One region of the Pseudarthrobacter sp. NPDC092439 genome, then DNA from elsewhere that is predicted to be linked to it. Evidence: predicted binding sites of a transcription regulator. Region 1 holds the regulator's gene; the other holds the start of a gene.
The links. The regulator HrcA, encoded in region 1, represses chaperone genes, less so after heat shock. The targets are predictions, from matches to a motif close to TTNGCACTCGNNNNNNNCGAGTGCNAA.
Positions count from the first base shown of each region.

Region 2: the regulator HrcA is predicted to act here: its motif matches at 2,115-2,141, upstream of groL (chaperonin GroEL).

Region 1 covers NZ_JBIVQB010000001.1:355,314-359,436, forward strand. The annotation lists gene ACIQCM_RS01660 (16S rRNA (uracil(1498)-N(3))-methyltransferase) at 1-126, opposite strand, end outside; gene dnaJ (molecular chaperone DnaJ) at 129-1,256, opposite strand; gene hrcA (heat-inducible transcriptional repressor HrcA) at 1,284-2,297, opposite strand; gene ACIQCM_RS01675 (DUF3097 domain-containing protein) at 2,473-3,327, shown strand; gene ACIQCM_RS01680 (DUF4870 domain-containing protein) at 3,452-3,871, shown strand; gene hemW (radical SAM family heme chaperone HemW) at 3,955-4,123, opposite strand, start outside.
Region 2 covers NZ_JBIVQB010000007.1:27,636-31,758, forward strand. The annotation lists gene ACIQCM_RS13850 (LytR C-terminal domain-containing protein) at 1-483, shown strand, start outside; gene ACIQCM_RS13855 (cold-shock protein) at 582-797, shown strand; gene ACIQCM_RS13860 (ABC transporter substrate-binding protein) at 794-2,029, shown strand; gene groL (chaperonin GroEL) at 2,311-3,939, shown strand; gene ACIQCM_RS13870 (RNase H family protein) at 4,071-4,123, shown strand, end outside.

The DNA.
Region 1 (4,123 bases):
TTCACCCTGCGCGAGGCGTTTGACCGCGACCGCATGCCGGGCTTCGGGTCCTTCCAGGACAAACGTGTCACCAGGACCGGTCCCGTCGAGGCCGCCGGCAGAGGTGAAAAAGACGGGGTTGCTCACCGCTACAGGTTACCCAGCCGATCCCGAAGCTTTGCGAACATGCCGCCGCTGGCGGCGAGCTTGCCCTCGGTGATCTGTTCGCCGCGGAGCTTGGCCAACTGCCGCAGGAGGTCTTCCTGCGCAGCGTCCAGCCGGGCGGGGGTTTCCACCTGCAGGTGGACCTTCAGGTCCCCCCGGCCGTATCCGCGCAGGTGGGTCACGCCCAGTCCGCGGAGGGTGATGATTTCGCCCGACTGGGTGCCGGGCTTGACGTCGATTTCCTGGACGCCGTCGAAGGTTTCCAGGCTGACATCCGTGCCCAGCGCTGCCGCCGTCATGGGGATGTTCAAGGTGGCGTGCAGGTCATCGCCGTCACGGACGTACGTGGGATCGTTGTTGACCCGGATTTCCACGTAGAGGTCGCCTGACGGCCCGCCCGCGGGACCGGCCTCCCCCTGTCCCGAGAGCTGGATGCGGGTTCCGGTGGCAACGCCGGCAGGAACCTTGATGGTGAGTGACCGGCGGCTGCGGATGCGGCCCTGGCCGCTGCACTCGTTGCACGGATCCTTGATGACGGTGCCGAAGCCCTCACACGTACCGCAGGGTGCGGCGGTCATGACCTGTCCAAGAATGGAACGGACTGCCCGCTGGACCTGGCCGCTGCCGCCGCAGATGTCACAGCGCTCAGGGTGCGATCCCGGCTGGCAGCAGGAGCCCTCGCAGGTGGGGCAGGTAACGGCGGTATCGACCTCAAGCTTCTTGTTGACGCCAAAGACGGCGTCGCGCAGTTCAATGCGCACGCTGATCAGGGCGTCCTGCCCGCGGCGGACACGCGACGCCGGGCCGGTGGTGCCTCCGGCTCCGAAGAATGTGTCGAAGATGTCCTGGAAGGCGAAGCCCTGGCCGGCATATCCACCGCCGCCGAACCCGTTGTCCGTGCCGTTCTCGTTGCCCGTGGTGTCGTAGACGCGGCGCTTCTGCGGATCCGAGAGGACCTCGTAGGCGTGGGTCACTGCCTTAAAGCGGTCCGAGGCATCCTGGCCGGGGTTGACGTCGGGGTGGAGCGTGCGGGCCAGCTTGCGGTAGGCCTTCTTGATCTCTTCCCCCGTAGCCTCCGGCGAGACTCCAAGGACGTCATAGTGGCTGCTCAAAGTTGGTTTCTCTTCCTTGTTGTAACGTCAGGGTCCCAGGATCCGGGACAGGTACCGTGCCACGGCGCGCACGGCGGCCATGGTGGTGGGGTAGTCCATCCGCGTGGGTCCGAGTACTCCGATTTTCGCTGCACTGTCCGGACCGTAGCCCGTAGCCACCACGGAAGCTTCCGCCAGGCCGTCGTACGGGTTTTCCCGTCCGATGCTCACGGCCACGCCGCGGTGGTCCTGCGCCATTTCGCCCAGGAGCCGCAGCATGACCACTTGCTCCTCCAGTGCTTCCAGGACCGGCCCGATGCTGAGTGGAAAGTCCACGTTGGAACGGGCCAGGTTGGCGGTGCCGGCCATGACCATGCGGTCTTCCCGGCTGGTGTGCGCCAGTCCTTCCAGGCCATGCGCCAGAGCTTGGGCCGCCTGCCGCTGGCCGGGGCCCACCGCGGAAACCACCGCCGGCAGGGACTGGGCCAACTGGCTGAGCGCCGTACCGCCCAGCGATCCCAGGAACCGGGTCCGCAGCGCGGCAAGTGCGTCGTCTCCCAGGTCCTGCCCGACGTCGACCACCCGCTGGTCCACCTTGCCGCTGTTGGCGATCAGCACCACCAAAACCTTGCGCGGGGCAAGCAGGACGAATTCGATGTGGCGGACCAGCGCCCGGCTGAGGTGTGGATACTGCACCACGGCAACCTGGTTGGTGAGCTGCGACAGCAGGCGCACGGTCCGGTCCAGGACGTCGTCGAGATCGTCCGCGCCCTCCAGCAGCGACTGGATGGCGCGGCGCTCCGCCTGGGAAAGGGGCTTCACAGCCGAGATCTGGTCCACGAACAGGCGGTAGCCCTTGTCCGTGGGAATCCGGCCCGCACTGGTATGGGGTGCTGTAATGAGCCCCTCATCCTCCAGCGCCGCCATGTCATTGCGGATGGTCGCACTGGAGACGCCGAGATGGTGCCGCTCCACGAGGGCCTTGGAACCGACCGGCTCGCGGGAGTGGACATAGTCCTCAACGATGGCCCGCAGCACTTCCAGCTTGCGCGGTTCGCTCACACTCCACCTCCATCCAGGGTCCGGGGCGGCCTCGCCGGCCCGGTCAGCGCCACCATGACTGTTAGCACTCGACATGCCTTAGTGCTAACAGTCTATTATGACTCGCCCCGTTGTTAGCATTGGTACCGCTCCGGGGGAACGGGGCAACTGATCTATCACTAGGCGGAATGAATCCATGGATTACCAGAACTGGGGCCCCCGGGATATGTCGGCTCCTGCCAGGACCGCGCTGCCCGAGGTGCCGGTGGAGCGCGGCATGGTCCTTGAGGACGTCCAGTCGGGATGGGTGGGTGCGGTCACCCGGGTAGAGAAGTCCGGCGGCATGCATGTGGTCGCGCTGGAGGACCGGCGCGGAAAGTCCCGCTCCTTCAAACTGGGCTTCGGCTTCCTCCTCGAGGGCCGGCCGATCCGGCTGCTGCCGCCGGCTCCACGCACCGCCGCAGGACAGGCAGGCGGACCTGGCCGTACCGCGTCTGGTTCCGTGCGGGTCCCCGGCCAGCGCGCACAGGTGGCCAAGGCGAGCCGCATCTGGGTGGAAGGCAAGCACGACGCCGAACTGGTGGAGAAGGTATGGGGAGACGACCTCCGGGTGGAGGGCATCGTCGTCGAACCCCTCCACGGCATTGACGACCTCGCCGCGGCGGTGGCGGAATTCCGCCCCGGCCCCGGACGGCGGCTTGGTGTCCTGGTGGACCACCTCGTTCCCGACTCCAAGGAATCCCGCATTGCGGAGGCCGTGATGTCCTCACCGGGCGCGGCCGGCAACGTCCTTATTGTCGGTCACCCGTACGTGGACGTGTGGCAGGCAATCCGCCCGTCCGTGCTGGGCATCGAACAGTGGCCGGTGGTGCCCCGCGGGCAGGACTGGAAGACCGGGATACTGGCCGCCTTCGGCTGGCCGCATGAAACGAAGGAGGACATCGGCCTGGGCTGGCAGAAACTGCTGGGCGCCGTCCGGACCTACGCAGACCTGGAGGCGTCGCTGCTGGGACGCGTGGAAGAAGTGATCGATTTCCTCACCGTCCCCTAAAAGGCGGAGCCATGCCTGGCAGACAGTATTCTTATTAGTGCAGGTTCGCCAATTCCCGGCGGACCGGCAGCACAGGGCACCATGTACCCGCCGGCACCAATAGCACTCCAGAAGGAATCAGACCGTGGCAGAAAACGCACGTGATCACAGGAACCGCCAGGACGGCCCGGGCCGCTCCGAATACCACGGCGTTCCGGCGAATGCGCTGCCGCTGACGGCCAGCGAGGACCGGCAGTGGGCCACGCTGGCGCACTTTGGCGGCATCCTTGGCTGTGTGCCGTCTCTCCTGATCTACCTGATCTTCCGGGACCGCGGGCCGTTTACCGCGCAGGAGTCCAAGGAAGCACTGAACTTCAGCCTGCCACCCACCATCGCGGCCGTCATCGCCAATATCCTGGTGTTCGTCCCGGTGGTGGGCAACATCTTCGCCGTGATCGCGACCCTCATCTGGATCGCCCTCACGTGCTTCTCGGTCTCCGCCGGTATCCACGTGAACAAGGGCCAGCCGCACCGCTACCAGTACAACCTGCGCTGGATCAAGTAAGCCCACTGCAACGCGGGGTCACTTTTCGCCTCATATCGGCACGTTATGGGGACCGGAGTGACCCCGCGTTTCAGTTCACGGAACTAGTCCGGCAGCAGACGTCGGACCACGGCGTCAGCCAGGAGCCGGCCTTTGAGGGTCAGGACCAGGCGGCCGCGGAAGGCGGCGGCCGGTTCCACCAGGCCGTCGGCTATCAGTCCGGCCACTTCGTGGCGGCCCGCCGGTTTCAGCGAGGCAACGTCCAGCCCCGTG
Region 2 (4,123 bases), on a different contig from region 1:
GCCTTCCTGATCCTCCCCAAGCTGGGATTCAGCCCGCTGGGGCAGGCCTCTTCCAGCGTGGAGGCGCCCCTGGCGGACACCGGGTCATCGCCCTCAGCTTCGGCGGCACCCTCGGCAACCGCCAGCGAATCCGCCACCCCGTCCGCCACGGCAAAGCCGTCGGCCACCGCCAGCGCCGAGCCGGAACCCACTGAAACGGCTGTGCCCGTGGATAAGACCCAGTCGGTTGCCGTCTACAACGCCGCCGGAACCGCGGGCCTTGCCGGGCGGGTTGGCACCGCTGTGCAGGCAGACGGCTGGCCGCTGGGCGAGGTGGCCAACTGGTCCGGCGCCCCGCAGCAGGCGTCCGTGATCTTCTACGCCGGCGAGGCCCAGCGGGCCAACGCCGAGGCCTTGGCTGCACTGCTCGGCATCCCCACGGTGGTAAGCAGCACCGAATTCCAGGCCCCGCTGGTGGTGGTCCTGGGACCGGGGTATGCCTAAGCCGCGCACCCCGGCCGGCATTGGCTACAGTACATTCCAGGCCCTGGTCCGGGCCGGACGGCACACAACGGCGTGGACTGCCGGATTCAACCGAAAGAATGGTCATCATGGCATTGGGAACCGTCAAATGGTTCAACGCTGAAAAGGGCTACGGCTTCATCACCGTTGACGGCTCGGGCGATGACATCTTTGTCCACTGGTCCGCCATCGAAGGCGAAGGCTACCGGGCCCTGGACGAAGGGCAGCGTGTGGAGCTGGAAGTCGGCGAGGGTGAGAAGGGCCCGCAGGCCGAAAGCGTCCGGCCAGTCGAATGAAGGCCCGGTTCAAGCGGAACGCACTCTTTGCCGCAGTCCTCTGCACTGCCCTGCCCGGGGCGGCCTGTACGGCGGTGCCCGGCAACGCCCGGACCGAGGCCGCGGAGGCATCAGGCGACGGCATCCTGCGCATCGGCCTCCTCCTGGACAACACCGGCGGCAATGCCTTCCTGAACGCACCCCAACTCGCAGCCGCCGAACTGGCCGTGCGGGAGATCAACGCCGGCGGCGGGCACAAGGGCCGGCCCGTGGAACTGCTCCCCGCCACGCCGGGCGGGGACCCCGCGGCCCAGGCCAACACCTTCGTCACGCTCAAGGCGGACGTGGTCATCGGCCCCACGGATTCGAGCAACGCCCCGGCAGTCATCGACGTCCTCTCCCGCGCCCGGACGCCCCTGGTCTCGCCCGCCAACACCGCCGCCGGCCTAAGCAGCGCCAAGAGCGGCGGCTACTACTTCCGCACCGCCCCCGCGGACATCGCGCAGGCTCCGGTCCTCGTGAAACTGGCCAAGGAAGCAGGTGCCAACCGTGTCTCGGTGATGCACCAGGAAGGTTCCTATGGCGGTGACGTGTCCGCCGCCGTCGTCCGCGCCGCCGAGGAGGCAGGACTGGATGTGGGGGCTACCGCATCCTTCAGCCCCGGCGACGCCGGGACTGCGGCTGCCAAGGCAGGCGAGGGCTCCGGTGCGGTTATCCTGATTGCCCGCGACGGGGCGCAGGGTGCCCTGGCGGAGCTGAATAACGCCGGGGTGGACGGCGCCAGGATCATCCTGAGCGACGGCGCTTTCGCCCGGTATGGCGGGGCCCTGGCGGCCAAAGCGTTGGACGGGGCGCGTGCGGTGGTTCCCGGAAAGCTGGCAGCGGCAGGGTTCCAGGGCCGCATCCTCGAGGTGGACAAGGGGCTGCATGACATGTCCTTCGCCGCGGAGACCTATGACGCCGTCACTCTTTCCGCGCTCGCAGCCGCGCATGCGCAGGACGACGCCGGCCGGTCCATCGCCGCGAACCTGATTGCCGTCTCCGGCGGATCCGAGGCGGCGTGCACGGCGTACAAGGAATGCCTAGCCGGCCTGTCCGGCGGCGGGGAGATCAATTACGACGGCGAATCCGGCCCGATTGCCTTCGACGCCAACGGAGACATCACCTCCGCTTCCTTCATGGTCTTCACCTACGGGGCGGACAACAATCCGGCGCCCACCGGAAGCGAGACCGCAGGCAGGGCGGGCGGCTGACCGCGCTCCGCAAAGAACGCTCCACGCGGCCCGCTCCGGGTCCGCTTTCGCTTGCACTCTCACCGGGGGAGTGCTAATTATTGACTTAGCACTCTGACGTACCGACTGCTAAAGCAATGCCGGCCCCCGGCGGCGCAGCACCGGGCGAGGAGCGAGAAACACCTAACTGGAGTGAGGTCCGCCTCCGGAGGCATACAGAGGCCGCCGGTGCGAACCGTCCGTCGCGGGCACTGCAGCGAAGGTTCATTCTTAACGACTGTCCCGAAAGGACTACTGCCGTTATGGCCAAGATCATTGCATTTGATGAAGAGGCACGCCGCGGCCTTGAGCGGGGCCTGAACACCCTCGCCGACGCCGTTAAGGTCACCCTCGGCCCGCGTGGACGCAACGTCGTCCTCGAGAAGAAGTGGGGCGCCCCCACGATCACCAACGATGGTGTTTCCATCGCCAAGGAGATCGAGCTGGACGATCCCTACGAGAAGATCGGCGCCGAGCTGGTCAAGGAAGTTGCCAAGAAGACGGACGACGTCGCCGGTGACGGTACCACCACCGCCACAGTGCTGGCCCAGGCGCTGGTCAAGGAAGGCCTGCGCAACGTTGCCGCCGGAGCCGACCCGCTGTCCCTCAAGCGCGGCATCGAAAAGGCTGTTGAGGCCGTTACCGCCGAGCTGCTGAACTCCGCCAAGGAAATCGAAACCAAGGAAGAAATCGCGGCCACGGCCTCCATCTCTGCCGGTGACGACGAAATCGGCGCCCTGATCGCCGAAGCCCTGGACAAGGTGGGCAAGGAAGGCGTCATCACGGTCGAGGAGTCCAACACCTTCGGCCTGGAGCTCGAGCTCACCGAAGGCATGCGCTTCGACAAGGGCTACATCTCCGCCTACTTCGTCACCGACGCGGAGCGCCAGGAAACGGTCCTTGAGGACCCGTACATCCTGATCGTCAACTCCAAGATCTCCAACGTCAAGGAACTGGTTGCTGTCCTGGAAAAGGTCATGCAGTCCAACAAGCCGCTGCTGATCATCGCCGAGGACATCGAGGGCGAGGCCCTGGCCACGCTGATCGTCAACAAGATCCGCGGCACCTTCAAGTCCGTCGCCGTCAAGGCTCCGGGCTTCGGCGACCGCCGCAAGGCGCAGCTGGCCGACATTGCCGTCCTCACCGGCGGCCAGGTCATCTCCGAAGAGGTTGGCCTCAAGCTGGAGAACGCCGGCCTGGAACTCCTGGGCAAGGCACGCAAGGTTGTTGTCACCAAGGACGAGACCACCATCGTTGAAGGTGCCGGCGACGCCGACCAGATCGCCGGCCGCGTGTCCCAGATCCGCGCCGAGATCGAGAACTCCGACTCCGACTACGACCGCGAGAAGCTGCAGGAGCGCCTGGCCAAGCTGGCCGGCGGCGTTGCAGTCATCAAGGCCGGCGCAGCCACCGAGGTTGAGCTGAAGGAGCGCAAGCACCGCATCGAAGACGCAGTGCGCAACGCCAAGGCTGCCGTTGAAGAAGGCATCGTCGCCGGTGGCGGCGTGGCCCTCATCCAGGCCGGCGCCAAGGCCTTCGCAAACCTGCAGCTCTCCGGCGATGAAGCAACGGGCGCCAACATCGTCCGCGTTGCCATCGACGCTCCGCTGAAGCAGATCGCCTTCAACGCCGGCATGGAACCGGGCGTTGTGGTGGACAAGGTCCGCGGCCTGCCCGCAGGCCACGGCCTGAACGCAGCAACCGGCGAATACGTCGACCTGCTGGCTGCCGGCGTGAACGACCCCGTCAAGGTGACCCGCTCTGCCCTGCAGAACGCAGCCTCCATTGCCGGCCTCTTCCTCACCACCGAGGCAGTTGTGGCCGACAAGCCCGAGAAGAACGCTGCCCCCGTCGGCGGCGGCGACGAGATGGGCGGCATGGGCGGCTTCTAGCCTTCCCTGCTTTCCCGTCCGGGTCTTCTCCCGGATGCACCACGAAATGCGGTTCCCTCTCCGGAGGGGGCCGCATTTCGCGTTTCGCCAAAACTCAAGGGGGAGGGCGGGGCGTCTGGCAGGATAGAGCAGTGACGATTACTGCAGCGGCTGACGGTTCGGCCTTGGGAAACCCCGGCCCGGC